DNA from 4 places in the Streptomyces sp. NBC_00503 genome. Region 3 is predicted to be linked to each of the others. Evidence: riboswitches for the same ligand, from Rfam matches in the RefSeq annotation. Region 3 holds a riboswitch; each other region holds the start of a gene.
The links. A riboswitch is a leader RNA that binds a small molecule or an ion and turns the genes downstream of it on or off. The one in region 3 is predicted to bind cobalamin.
Positions count from the first base shown of each region.

Region 1: another riboswitch for cobalamin. It lies ahead of OG490_RS31375 (ribonucleoside triphosphate reductase); the one in region 3 lies ahead of OG490_RS25940 (energy-coupling factor ABC transporter permease).
Region 2: another riboswitch for cobalamin. It lies ahead of OG490_RS24940 (ribonucleoside-diphosphate reductase subunit alpha); the one in region 3 lies ahead of OG490_RS25940 (energy-coupling factor ABC transporter permease).
Region 4: another riboswitch for cobalamin. It lies ahead of OG490_RS08945 (cobalamin biosynthesis protein); the one in region 3 lies ahead of OG490_RS25940 (energy-coupling factor ABC transporter permease).

Region 1 covers NZ_CP107855.1:6,882,066-6,885,264, forward strand. Annotated here, with positions in the region: gene OG490_RS31360 (NADP-dependent isocitrate dehydrogenase) at 1-276, shown strand, start outside; gene OG490_RS31365 (GNAT family N-acetyltransferase) at 421-960, shown strand; gene OG490_RS31370 (hypothetical protein) at 981-1,421, opposite strand; cobalamin riboswitch at 1,796-1,927, shown strand; gene OG490_RS31375 (ribonucleoside triphosphate reductase) at 1,906-3,199, shown strand, end outside.
Region 2 covers NZ_CP107855.1:5,349,334-5,352,532, reverse strand. Annotated here, with positions in the region: gene OG490_RS24955 (YbdD/YjiX family protein) at 1-62, shown strand, start outside; gene OG490_RS24950 (Uma2 family endonuclease) at 116-700, opposite strand; gene OG490_RS24945 (GNAT family N-acetyltransferase) at 779-1,276, shown strand; cobalamin riboswitch at 1,343-1,483, shown strand; gene OG490_RS24940 (ribonucleoside-diphosphate reductase subunit alpha) at 1,641-3,199, shown strand, end outside.
Region 3 covers NZ_CP107855.1:5,571,270-5,574,468, forward strand. Annotated here, with positions in the region: partial or broken gene cbiQ (cobalt ECF transporter T component CbiQ) at 1-529, opposite strand, end outside; gene OG490_RS25935 (energy-coupling factor ABC transporter substrate-binding protein) at 533-901, opposite strand; gene OG490_RS25940 (energy-coupling factor ABC transporter permease) at 901-1,599, opposite strand; cobalamin riboswitch at 1,629-1,822, opposite strand; gene OG490_RS25945 (flavodoxin family protein) at 1,939-2,640, shown strand; gene OG490_RS25950 (SsgA family sporulation/cell division regulator) at 2,658-3,065, opposite strand.
Region 4 covers NZ_CP107855.1:1,911,327-1,914,525, reverse strand. Annotated here, with positions in the region: partial or broken gene OG490_RS08950 (cobyric acid synthase) at 1-116, opposite strand, end outside; gene OG490_RS08945 (cobalamin biosynthesis protein) at 113-1,084, opposite strand; cobalamin riboswitch at 1,122-1,272, opposite strand; gene OG490_RS08940 (hypothetical protein) at 1,433-1,654, opposite strand; gene OG490_RS08935 (inorganic phosphate transporter) at 1,683-2,951, opposite strand.

The sequences.
Region 1 (3,199 bases), 1.3 Mb from region 3:
CTGGGCGGCATCGACAACCGCGGCAGCCACTTCTACCTCGCCCTGTACTGGGCGCAGGAGCTGTCGCGCCAGACCGAGGACCCGAAGCTGGCCGCCGCGTTCGACGCGCTGGCCAAGTCGCTGGCCGAGTCCGAGGAGAAGATCGTCGGCGAGCTCATCGCCGTCCAGGGCTCCCCGGTCGACATCGGCGGCTACTACCAGCCCGACGCCGCCAAGGCCGCGGCGATCATGCGGCCGTCCGCGACGCTGAACGAGGCGCTCGCGCTCCTCGGCTGAGGTTCACCGCTCCACAGCACCACCGCTCCACAGCACCGCGGGTCAGCCCCGGTCGGCAGTCGTCGGCCGGGGCTGACCCGTGTCCCGTGCCCGGCCGTGGAAACCCGGTTGTGGACCCGGCCGCGCGGGGACTAGTAAGAGCCCATGATCCAAGGAGAATTGGCCGAGCTGCGTGCCCGGCACACCGACGACGTGCCCGTGCTCCACGCGGAGCTGTACGAGGACGTCGTGACGCGTTCGCGCGGCGACACCCGGCCCTGGCGGCCGGTGGGCGCGGCGAGCGGGCACTCCCCGTACGAACCGCGCGAACCCTCCGACGACGTCGCCTTCTTCTCCGTGGTGGAGCGCGCCACCGGCGAGTTGGCGGGCGAGGCGCTGCTCTGGTCCATCGACGCGCACAACCGCTCCGCACACCTCGGGATTTCCCTGCGCCCCGGCAGTCGGGGCCGCGGGCTGGGCGAGGACGTCGTGCGGCTGCTGTGCCGCTACGGGTTCTCCGTGCGCGGGCTGCACCGGCTCCAGGTGGACACCCTGGCCGACAATGCCGCCATGATCCGGGCCGCGAGCGCGAACGGATTCGCTCTGGAAGGGACCCTGCGCGGGTCGGCCTGGGTGTGCGGGGAGTTCCTGGACGAGGTGGTGATGGGGCTGATGGTCGAGGACTGGCGGGCCGCCGCAGCGTAGGGCGCCCGGACGGAGCGGGTTCAGAGTGGGTGGACCCGCTCCTGAGGCATGCCCAGCGGGTGGCGTCCGGCCGCCAGGATCCGCAGGCCCGGGGCCGCGCCGAGCAGTTCGCGCAGCCAGGCCAGCGTCTCGGACGCGAGGTGGTCGCAGCCGTCGAGGACGAGCAGCATGTCGCGCTCGGCCAGCCACGAAGCCGCGTTCACCGTGCCGTACGGCAGGAACGGCATGCCCGGTACGCAGCCCAGCGCGGCCGTCAGGTCGCGGACCCCGAAGCGGTGGTCCAGGGTGACCACGGCCACCCCGTCGTAGAAGTTGGACGCGAGCCGTTCCCCGATCTCCCGCACCAGCAGGCTCCGGGGCCCCCGGAGCCGTCCGGTGACGGTGACCACCCTGCCCCGCCGTACGGCGGTGAGCAGGCGGGAAAGCTCTGCGGACGTCGCCGGAAACGTGCCGGCGCCCATGGAATTCCTCATCGGCACGATGCCCCCCATGCATACGTGACCTACGCGGCAAGAGGGTTGTTTCAAGCCGCATGAAGATGATTATGCGCCACTTCCGCCGGAAGGCCAGGGGAATTCCCTATTCCGCTGAAAGGCCCGCGGCGCCCCTTGATCGCCGCAGTTGTACAGACGGCATGCCTTTGTCCATTTGCCTGCGCATCGCCTGTCCGTCGCCTGCCCGTCGCCGCCGTCCGTCAGTGGCCGAAGTCGATCCCGCGTCAGGGTCGGAAGGCCCCTGCCCCGGGACCTTCGCCACCCAATATGTAGTGGTTGCAAGTACTGCTGGCATCTATATGTAGTGTTGGCTCTGCCGGTTCGGCGGGGCTCTGCTTGTTTGCGCGCATGTTCGCGCAGGTCCGCCCCGACCGAGTCATCAGGGAATCCGGTGTGAATCCGGGACTGCCCCGCAACGGTTGTGTCCACCTCGGGTGGACGAGTCCGACCCCTGCCGGCCCGTGTTCCGTACTTCCGTGCCGAGCCTCGTGGGAGGGCTGCCGTGACTGCTGTCGTCGATGCCGTAGAGACCGTGACCGAATACCTGGACCGCCGGGACTGGCGGGTGAACGCCAACGCCAACCAGGGCTACTCGCTCGGCGGCCTCATCCTCAACGCGGCGGGCAAGATCACCGCGAACTACTGGCTGGAGCAGGTCTACCCCGCCGACGTGGCCCGCGCCCACCGCGAGGGCGACCTCCACATCCACGACCTGGACATGCTCTCCGGCTACTGCGCCGGATGGTCCCTGCGCACCCTGCTGACCGAGGGCTTCAACGGGGTCCCCGGGCAGATCGACTCCGCCCCGCCCCGGCACCTCTCCTCGGCCGTGGGCCAGATCGTGAACTTCCTGGGCACCCTGCAGAACGAATGGGCGGGCGCCCAGGCCTTCTCCTCCTTCGACACGTACCTCGCCCCCTACGTCCGCCTCGACGCGATGACGTACCCGCAGGTCAGGCAGTGCATCCAGGAGCTGGTCCACAATCTGAACGTGCCCTCGCGCTGGGGCACCCAGACCCCCTTCACCAACCTCACCTTCGACTGGACCTGCCCCGAGGACCTGCGCGAGCAGATCCCGGTCGTCGGCGGCGAGGAGGTCGCCTTCACCTACGGCGAGCTCCAGGCCGAAATGGACCTGATCAACCGGGCGTACATCGAGGTGATGACCGAAGGGGACGCCGCCGGGCGGGTGTTCACCTTCCCCATCCCGACGTACAACATCACCCGGGACTTCCCCTGGGAGAGCGAGAACGCCGAGCGGCTCTTCGCGATGACGGCCAAGTACGGGCTCCCGTACTTCCAGAACTTCATCAACTCCGAGCTCGAGCCGAACATGGTCCGCTCCATGTGCTGCCGCCTCCAACTCGACCTGACCGAGTTGCTCAGGCGCGGCAACGGCCTCTTCGGCAGCGCCGAGCAGACCGGTTCGCTCGGGGTGGTCACCCTCAACTGCGCCCGCCTCGGGCACTCGTACGCCGGTGACGAACCGGGGCTGCTGGCCGAGGTGGACCGGCTGTGCGCACTGGCCAAGGACAGCCTCGAACTCAAGCGGACCACCGTCCAGGAGCTGATCGACGGCGGTCTCTTCCCCTACACCAAGCGGTACTTGGGCACCCTGCGCAACCACTTCTCCACCATCGGGGTCAACGGGATCAACGAGATGATCCGCAACTTCAGCGGGGACGCGTACGACATCACCGCACCCGGAGGCCACGCCCTCGCGGTCCGGCTGCTGGACCGGGTCC
Region 2 (3,199 bases), 220 kb from region 3:
TCGAGCGCGCCCGCACGGACGCGCGCGAGGCGGACCCCCGCGAGGGCTTCCGCTGCTGCTGAACGGCACCTGGAAGGGCCCCGCCGAGTTCCATCGGTGGGGCCCTTCGAAATGCTCAGCGCACCCAGTCCTTGAGAGGCTCGGTCTGGAGGGTGATGCCGACGGGGTCGGGCAACTCGACGTCCTTGCCGTACGGAACGGTGCGGACCGTCTCGTACCGCCGCCCCGCCGGCTCGCTGTAGACGGAGATCTCGCACTTGGCCCGGTCGACCAGCAGATACAGCGGGATGCCTGTCTCCGCGTAGGCGCGCGGCTTTTCGACGTGGTCCCGCCGGTGGGTGTCAGAGTCCCAGGAAGTCACCTCGACGACCATGAGAATCGAATCCGGGTCGACCCAGTCCCCCTGCCCGACGAATGCCTCGGAGGGTGCGAGCGCCGCATCCGGGATCGCCCTGCCTGCCCGGTACTCCTGCGCTTTGATCCCCTGCCCGGGGTGCAGCCAGAGCTCGGGCCGATGCTGCATGCAGATCCGGGTGAGCCACTGGATGATCATCTGGTGGTCGCCGTCCGGCATGGCCTTGCTCCTGATCACCCCGTCGATGAACTCCAACCGTGTGCCCACTCGCTCGCGAGCCGCTATGCGCGCGACGGCCTCGAAGTCCTCGGTCAGCATGTGGGGCCTGTCGGTCATCACGGTCATGCCTCGCTCACCTTCATCGACGGTGCTGCCTCCGACGATAGCGCCGGGCACCGACACCCGTATTGCACACTCGACCGCATGGACATCGTCATCAGGGCGGCAACGGCCGCCGAATACGAAGAGCTGGGCGAGCTCACCGCACAGGCCTACCTCGGCGACGACCTGCTGGACTTCGCCGAGGACGACCCCTACCTGGACCGGCTGCGCGACGTCGCCGGCCGGGCCGCCGACGCCGAAGTGATCGTCGCGGAGTACGAGGGCACGCTGCTCGGCAATGTGACCTTCGCCCCTCCCGGCAGCCCCCTCGCCCAGATCGCCGGCCCCCACGAGGCGGAGTTCCGGATGCTGGCCGTCTCCCCCGAGGCCCGCGGCCGGGGCGCCGGCGAGGCCCTGGTGCGCGCCTGCATGGCCCGCGCCCGGGAGCTGGAGGGCGTGACCCACCTGGCGCTGTCGACCACGGAGAAGATGCTGGGGGCACACCGGATCTACCACCGGCTGGGCTTCGTCCGGACCCCGGAGCGCGACTGGTACCCGGTCCCCGGCCTTCCCCTGCTCACCTACCGCGTCGAGCTGTAACGGCGCGCCACCACCGACGAGCGACACAACATGTGGGGGCTACCGCAAGCGGTGGCCCCCACATGTATGCTCGACCTCGCTGTCGTCGCAGGGGAATCCGGTGAGAATCCGGAACTGTCCCGCAACGGTATGAAATGCCCGGACCTGGTCGAACCTGGTCGGAGGGCATCCACAAGTCCGAGGACCTGTCGACAGTGCGCCCGGATCGACCGACCCGGGTGCCGATTCGTCCGGGCCTCGCGGTTGGGCCGGTGGACGTCACGTGGCGTATGCGTGCCCTGCCAGGCCCGCACTCCCCCGCGTGCGCCCCCTCGCGCCCCGCACCAGCGGTGTTCCCGGAGCCGAGCGAGGGAGAGCTCCCCCCGTGACCATCGCGCCTTCCGCACCGCGCGCCGAGTCCGACCCGTCCGCCTACGAGGGTCCGGGGGCCGCGCTGTTGCGCACGCTCACCGAGCTGACCGCCGATCTGCCCGACACCGACCCCGGCCGGGTCGCCGCCGCCGCCCTGCGCGGCCGCAGCGCCGCCGCCGACGAGGCGGAGCTGCGCACGCTCGCCACCGAGGCGGCCGCCGGCCTGATCTCCGAGGACCCGGCGTACTCCCGGCTCGCCGCCCGCCTGCTGACGCTCGCCGTCCGCGACGAGGCCGCCGGCCAGGGCTCCCTCTCGTTCTCCGGCTCCGTCGAGGTGGGCCACCGCGAGGGCCTGATCGCCGACCGCACCGCAGACTTCGTACGGCTCCACGCGAACCGCCTCGACGCGCTGGTCGAGCACGCGCTCACCGAGGGCGCCGACGACCGCTTCGGCTTCTTCGGCCTGCGCACCCTGCACAGCCGCTACCTGCTGCGCCACCCGATCACCCGCCAGGTCATCGAGACCCCGCAGTTCTTCATGCTGCGCGTGGCCTGCGGCCTCGCCGAGAACGAGAGCATCGCGGCCGTCGAGGAAGTCGCCTCCCTCTACCGGCTGATGAGCCGCCTGGACTACCTGCCGTCCTCCCCCACGCTCTTCAACTCCGGCACCCGGCACCCGCAGATGTCCTCCTGCTACCTGCTGGACTCCCCGCTGGACGAGCTCGACTCCATCTACGACCGCTACCACCAGGTCGCCCGCCTCTCCAAGCACGCCGGCGGCATCGGCCTGTCCTACTCGCGCATCCGCGCCCGCGGCTCCCTGATCCGCGGCACCAACGGCCACTCCAACGGCATCGTGCCGTTCCTCAAGACGCTGGACGCCTCCGTCGCCGCTGTGAACCAGGGCGGCCGCCGCAAGGGCGCCGCGGCCGTCTACCTGGAGACCTGGCACGCCGACATCGAGGAGTTCCTGGAGCTCCGTGACAACACCGGCGAGGACCAGCGCCGCACCCACAACCTCAACCTGGCCCACTGGGTGCCGGACGAGTTCATGCGCCGCGTGAACGCCGACGCCGACTGGTCGCTGTTCTCCCCGGCCGACGTCCCCGACCTCGTCGACCTGTGGGGCGACGAGTTCGACGCCGCCTACCGCAAGGCCGAGGCCGGCGGCCTGGCCCGCAAGACCATCCCCGCCCGCGACCTGTACGGCCGGATGATGCGCACCCTCGCGCAGACCGGCCAGGGCTGGATGACCTTCAAGGACGCCTCCAACCGCACGGCCAACCAGACCGCGGAGCCGGGCACCGTCGTCCACTCCTCGAACCTGTGCACCGAGATCATCGAGGTCACCAACGACGGCGAGACCGCCGTCTGCAACCTCGGCTCGGTCAACCTCGGCGCCTTCGTGCTCGCCGAGACCGGCGACATCGACTGGGAGCGCCTGGACGAGACCGTCCGCACGGCGGTCACCTTCCTCGACCGCGTCGTGGACATCAACTTCTACCCGACCGAGCAGGCCGGCCGCTCCAACGCCCGCTGGCGCCCGGTGGGCCTGGGCGCGATGGGCCTCCA
Region 3 (3,199 bases):
GCCAGGGAACGCCACACCGCCGCCCGTCCGGTGTGCCCGAGGCGGGCGGCCTGGGCCCGGCGGACCTGGGCCACGGAGTCCAGGAGCAGGAACGTGATCCGGTACATGACCAGGGCCACGTCCACCACGGGCGCCGGCACCCCGGCCCGGACCAGCCGGGGGAGCACGTCGGAGACCGGGGTGGTGAAGGCGAACAGCAGCAGCCCGAGCGAGGCCGCCGAGGTGCGCAGGAGCAGCTCGGCGGCGTGCCGCGGGCCGTCCGGGGCCATGGCGACCAGGCCCTGCGGGCCGCCCACGGCGAACAGCAGCGGCAGCGCCCCCGTGAAGCAGAAGCCGAGCGGGATCCGGAAGGCCCGCCACAGCTGGCGCCCGGCCACGCCCGCCGGGCCGAGGAGCACGGCGAGCGTGGCGGCGGCCACCAGCGGACCGCCGGGCCAGGGCGGCAGGCAGACGGCGGTGACCGTCAGCCCGACCCCGAGCAGGGCCTTCTCCAGCGGCTGCTGTGCGCGGCCACGTCGATCGGCAGCACCGCCTACGACTCCGGGGTGGCGGCACCGGCGCCGGCACCGGCACCGGCACCGGCACCCGTACCGGCGGCGGCCTGGGCGAGGCCCTGGCGGCGGCCCTTGCGGACGCCGAAGTAGTACGCGAGCACGCCCGCGCCCAGCGCCGCCTGGAGGGCGAACAGCGCCGACTCCACCTCCCCGGAGGGGGGTTCGTACAGCGGGGAGAACCACGGCTCGTAGTCCGGCTTGAGCTCGGTGATGGCCGCCTCCGCCTGCGCATCGGCGCCCGTGAAGGGCTCCTCCTTGCCCTCGCCGAGGCCGAGCGCGATCGGGAGCACGGCGAGCGCGGCCACCAGGAGCAGCAGCAGGGTGTTGATCTTCGCGTTCCTGCTCATCAGGCTGCCGCCCCCTGCTTCTCGGTACGGCCGGAGGTCAGCTTCGCGACACCGAGCCGGACCAGGTCCGACTTGCTCGACGCCATCAGCAGCCGCATCACGAGGACGGTCAGCAGCCCCTCGCTCACGGCCAGCGGCACCTGCGTGACCGCGAAGATCCCGCCGAACTTCGCGAGCGCGCCCAGGAATCCGGAGGCCGGGTCCGGGAAGGCCAGGGCGAGCTGCACGCTGGTGACGCAGTAGGTGACCAGGTCCGCGAAGAAGGCGCCGAAGAAGACGGTCACCATCAGCGGGAGGCCGAAGCCGCGCAGCAGCCGGTAGACGGCGTAGCCAGCCCACGGGCCGGCGATGGCCATCGAGAAGACGTTGGCGCCGAGGGTGGTGAGGCCGCCGTGGGCCAGCAGCAGGGCCTGGAAGAGCAGGGTGATGGTGCCGAGCACCGCCATGATCGGCGGCCGGAACAGGATCGCCCCGAGCCCCGTACCGGTGGGGTGCGAGCAACTTCCCGTGACCGAGGGGATCTTCAGGGCGGACAGGACGAACGTGAACGCTCCGGCCGCGCCGAGCAGCAGGGTGCTCTCCGGGTTGGCCTTCACCTCGCGGGTCAGCGAGCGGACGCCGTGGACGACGAAGGGAGCGGACGCGGCGCCCCAGGCGGCCGCGTGCAAGGGGGGCAGAAAACCCTCGGCTATATGCATGAGTGGGGAGACCTCTCCAGCACCTCGTGGATGGACAACGCGCCCCGGCCGGTCTCCTGGCTCACGGGTTGACGTCCTGGCCCCGCCTTCCCGGGCAGCGCGGAACCTCCCGCGCAGCCCAGTGGCTTTCCCGCAGGAGTGGAGCCGGACTTCCCGATCACAGTGGCGAGGGCCGCACCGGTTTCTCACCGGTTTCCCGAACACCAAGGCCCATTGACCCTAGTCGGCCGCCCGGACCGTAACAAACCGGAACCGCACGGACGCGGCCCGCCGACGAACCGGAACCCGTACGGGCGCTCCCCGGTGGCGACCGCGCCCGGGGCCGCCGAGGGTGGTGGCGTGGACTACTCCGACCTCACCGCCGTGTACGTGAACTGCACGCTCAAGCGGTCACCCGAGCCCAGCAACACCGAGGGCCTGATCGCCAGGAGCCGCGCCGTGATGGAGGCGGCCGGCGTCCGCACCTCGCTCATCCGGGCTGTCGACCACGACATCGCCACGGGCGTCTGGCCGGACATGACCGAGCACGGCTGGGAGGAGGACCAGTGGCCGGTGCTCTACAGCCAGATCATGGACGCCGACATCCTCGTCCTGTGCGGCCCGATCTGGCTCGGGGACAACAGCTCGGTGATGAAGCAGGTCATCGAGCGGCTCTACGCCTGCTCCTCGATCCTGAACGAACAGGGCCAGTACGCCTACTACGGGCGCGTCGGCGGGGCGCTGATCACCGGCAACGAGGACGGCGTCAAACACTGCGCCATGAACATCCTCTACAGCCTCCAGCACCTCGGCTACGCGATCCCGCCGCAGGCCGACGCCGGATGGATCGGGGAGGCCGGGCCCGGACCCTCGTACCTGGACCCCGGCTCGGGCGGCCCCGAAAACGACTTCACCAACCGGAACACCACCTTCATGAGCTGGAACCTCATGCACCTGGCGGCCCTGCTCAAGCGCAACGGCGGGATCCCCGCCCACGGCAACCAGCGCTCGCAGTGGGACGCGGGCTGCCGCTTCGACTTCCCGAACCCGGAGCACCGCTGATCCTCACGTGGGACGGCTCACCTGGGCAGCAGGGTGTCCAGCTCGGCGTCGAGGTCGTAGTGGCGGTGCTCCTGGCCGCGCGGGACCATCGTGGTCATCCGCCGGCACAGCTCGCGCACGTCCTTCGAGCGGGCGGACACCACGCAGCCCTGGCTGCCGTTGCTGAAGGCGAGGTAGATCCGCGGTTCGGTGCCCTGCCAGCGCGGCCACACCTGGATGTCGCCCTCCCCGGTGGCGCAGACCTGACCGTCGAGGAGCAGCTCCCGCGAGAACACCCAGTGCGCGAGGTGGAGTCCGGCGCCCTCGAAGTCGAGGGAGACCTCGTAGGGCCGGTCGGAGCGGTACACGAAGACGCCCCGCATCGGAATGGGAGAAGGGGAGGCCTCCAGCTGGAGCGGGAGGACACGGTGTTCTGTGCCGGTCATGGGGGCCGCCTCTCTCTCAGGGGTGGGGGAAACACACCCACTCGGGCAAGTTAGTCCACCCCCGGGCCCCCTCCGCGGGGCAAAGGTCCCATCCGGGAGGGCCCCTCGGCCTTTTTTCTCCCGAACGTGACAAG
Region 4 (3,199 bases), 3.7 Mb from region 3:
TTCACCCCGCTGCGCGCCAGCCACCGGCAGATGCCGGCCGTGACCACGCTCTTGCCCGCGTCCGATGTCGTACCGGCGACGAGGAGTCCCCCGCCGCGCTTCGCGCCGCTGCTCATGCGCGCCGCCCCTTCTTCTTGCGGGAGTTCGTACGGGAGACCAGCGTCCGGACTGCCACGCAGGCACCCAGCGCCGCCCATGTCACCTGCCGCGAAAGCCTGACCGCCCGCTCGATGTCGGCGACCTCCACCGGCCGCCCCGCCGCTCCGTTGAGCACGGCCCGGTGCTCGATGCGGCCCCCGTACGCCAGGGTCCCGCCGAGGCGGACGCCGAGCGCCCCGGCGAAGGAGGATTCCACCGGCCCCGCGTTCGGGCTCGGGTGCTTGGCGGCGTCCGCGCGCCAGGCCCGTACGGCTCCCCGCCGGTCGGGTCCGGCCAGTACGGCGGCCAGGGCCGTCAGCCGGGCGCCCGGCCAGCCCGCCAGGTCGTCGAGGCGGGCGGAGGCCCAGCCGTAGCGCAGGTAGCGGGGGGACTTGTGGCCGACCATCGCGTCCAGGGTGTTCACGGCACGGAAGGCCAGCAGCCCGGGGACGCCGCCGACGGCGCCCCACACCAGGGCCCCGACCACCGCGTCGGAGGTGTTCTCGGCGACCGACTCCACGACGGCGCGGGCCATCTGCTGTTCGTCCAGGGCCTGCGGGTCGCGCCCGCACAGGTGCGGCAGCCGCTCGCGGGCCGTCTCGGCGTCCCCGGCGGCCAGCGCCCCGCCGATGGCGCGGGCTTCGCGGCCCAGCGAGGTGCCGCCCACGACGGACCAGGTGGCGGCGGCGGTCAGGGCTATGCGGGCGGCGGCGGGCCGGGAGCGCACGGCGCGGGCGCCCAGTGCGCCGATGGCGGCCGCGCCCCCGGCGCACACCAGGGTGTGCAGGGCGCCGCGGGCGCGGTCGTCGCGCCACAGGGCGCGTTCGACCGCGGCGGCGGCTCGTCCGAAGGCGGCCACGGGGTGCCCTCGGCGCGGATCCCCGAGGATCCGGTCGCCGATCAGGCCGGCCGTGGCGCCGTACGCGAAGACGCGATCGGCACGCATGGTGGCAGGTATGTCCTCACTCAGGGTCCGCGCCCTGGTTCGACGTGTCCGGCGGCGAGAGTTCCTGGCTCCCGGTCGCACTCGGCTGGAGCGCTCCGGTGACAGTGGCGGGACCGCGCCGGATTCGCACCGGACTTCCTCTCCATGCCGCCGTATTGGCTCGGGCAGTCCACCACGCACCGCGAAGGCCCGTCAACTCGCCGTTGACCTGCGTCGGGGGCGCCGGGACGGCGGGCTCGGGGGAGCCGGGACGGCCGGGCCGGGTGCGCCGGGAGGGCCCCCCGGGCACGCGAAAGCTCCCCCCGGGGGAAACCCGGAGGGAGCGTTCGCAAGGGGGTGCCCGGTGTCTCAGGCGACGATCAGGTAGATCCCGTAGCTCACGGCCGCCGCGCAGAGCGCGAAGCAGGCGTAGGCGCCGGTACGGGCCAGGGTGGCGGCGCCGCCCTGCTCCGTGGCGGCCTCGTGCTTGGACAGGCCCATGAGACCGAGGGTGAACAGGGTCACGAGGACGACGGTGGCGGTGAGGCTGACCCCGAAGACGGAGCCGAGTGCTGCCCAGTCGATCTTCATACTGCGGATTCCTCTGTCGTTCTCGGGGTCAGACCGCCGCGGCCGGAGCCGCGGGGGTCGCCGGGGCGGCCGGGATGGTGGCCTTGAGGGCTTCGTCCGTCACCGCGGCGGTCGTGCCGGCGGTGCCCGCGAGCGGCGGGACGGCGACGGCGGCCATGGCCGTGGTGACCACGCCGGGCTCCTCGGCGGCGGCCGGGGCCACCTCGTTGACGTTGGTGTGGTCGACGACCTGGCGGCGCGAGATGAACCAGATGGCCACGCAGGAGGCGACCAGGAAGACCGCGACGGCGGTGACGCCGATGTCACCGGTGCGCATGACCAGCTCGGCGCCGGAGGCGACGAGGGCCGCGGCGGGCAGGGTCAGGCCCCACGCGATGAACATGCGGGTGGCGGTGGACCAGCGGACCACACCGCCCTTGCGGCCCAGGCCCGAGCCCATGACGGCGCCGGAGCACGCGTGGGTGGTGGAGAGGGAGAAGCCGAGGTGCGAGGAGGCCAGGATGACGCTGGCGGCCGAGGTCTGGGCGGCGAAGCCCTGCTGCGGCTGCAGGTCGGTCAGGCCGCTGCCCATGGTGCGGATGATGCGCCAGCCGCCCAGGTAGGTGCCCATCGCGATGGCCATGCCGGCGGAGACGATGACCCAGACCGGCGGGTTGGAGCCGGGGGCGATGGCACCGCCGGCGACGAGCGCCAGGGTGATGATGCCCATCGTCTTCTGCGCGTCGTTGGTGCCGTGCGCGAGGGAGACGAGGCCGGCGGAGGCGATCTGACCGGCGCGGTAGCCCTTGGCCGAGGTCTTCTCGCCCATGCCCTTGCCGACCTTGTACGTGACCTTCGCGGCCAGGTACGCGGCGATGCCGGCGACGATCGGAGCGGCGATCGCGGGGATCAGCACCTTGGTGACGACGACACTGCCGTTGACCGCACCCATGCCGGCCGAAGCGACCGCGGCACCGATCAGACCGCCCATGAGGGCGTGCGAGGAGCTGGAGGGCAGTCCGACCAGCCAGGTGACGAGGTTCCAGAGGATCGCGCCGACCAGTGCGGCGAAGATGACCTCCGGCTGGATGCCTTCCTCGTTGACCAGGCCCTTGGAGATCGTCTTGGCGACCTCCACGGACATGAAAGCGCCGACGAGGTTGAGCACGGCGGACATGGCCACCGCGGTCTTGGGCTTGAGGGCGCCGGTCGAGATGGTGGTGGCCATCGCGTTGGCCGTGTCGTGAAAACCGTTCGTGAAATCGAACACGAGAGCGGTGATGATCACGATCCCGAGGAGAAGCGTTATGTGCTCCATTTACCCAGGCTTCTGTTTGACGTCAGTGGTTCGTGGACCGTAGGCAACCTGAATGAACGGAAGGTGAACTGGCGGGGGTCGTACGGTGTATCGATCCGGCACCGGATCGGGACCTTCGTCCTGTTAAAGCCGTGGATCCCTCCATTGATGCACGTCACGGGCGGGTCCGCGCCCGCCCCGGGACGGGACTTCCGGTAGGTTCCGCCGCGCGGACGGGCCGGGGAAGAGACCCAGATCACCCTCCGGCG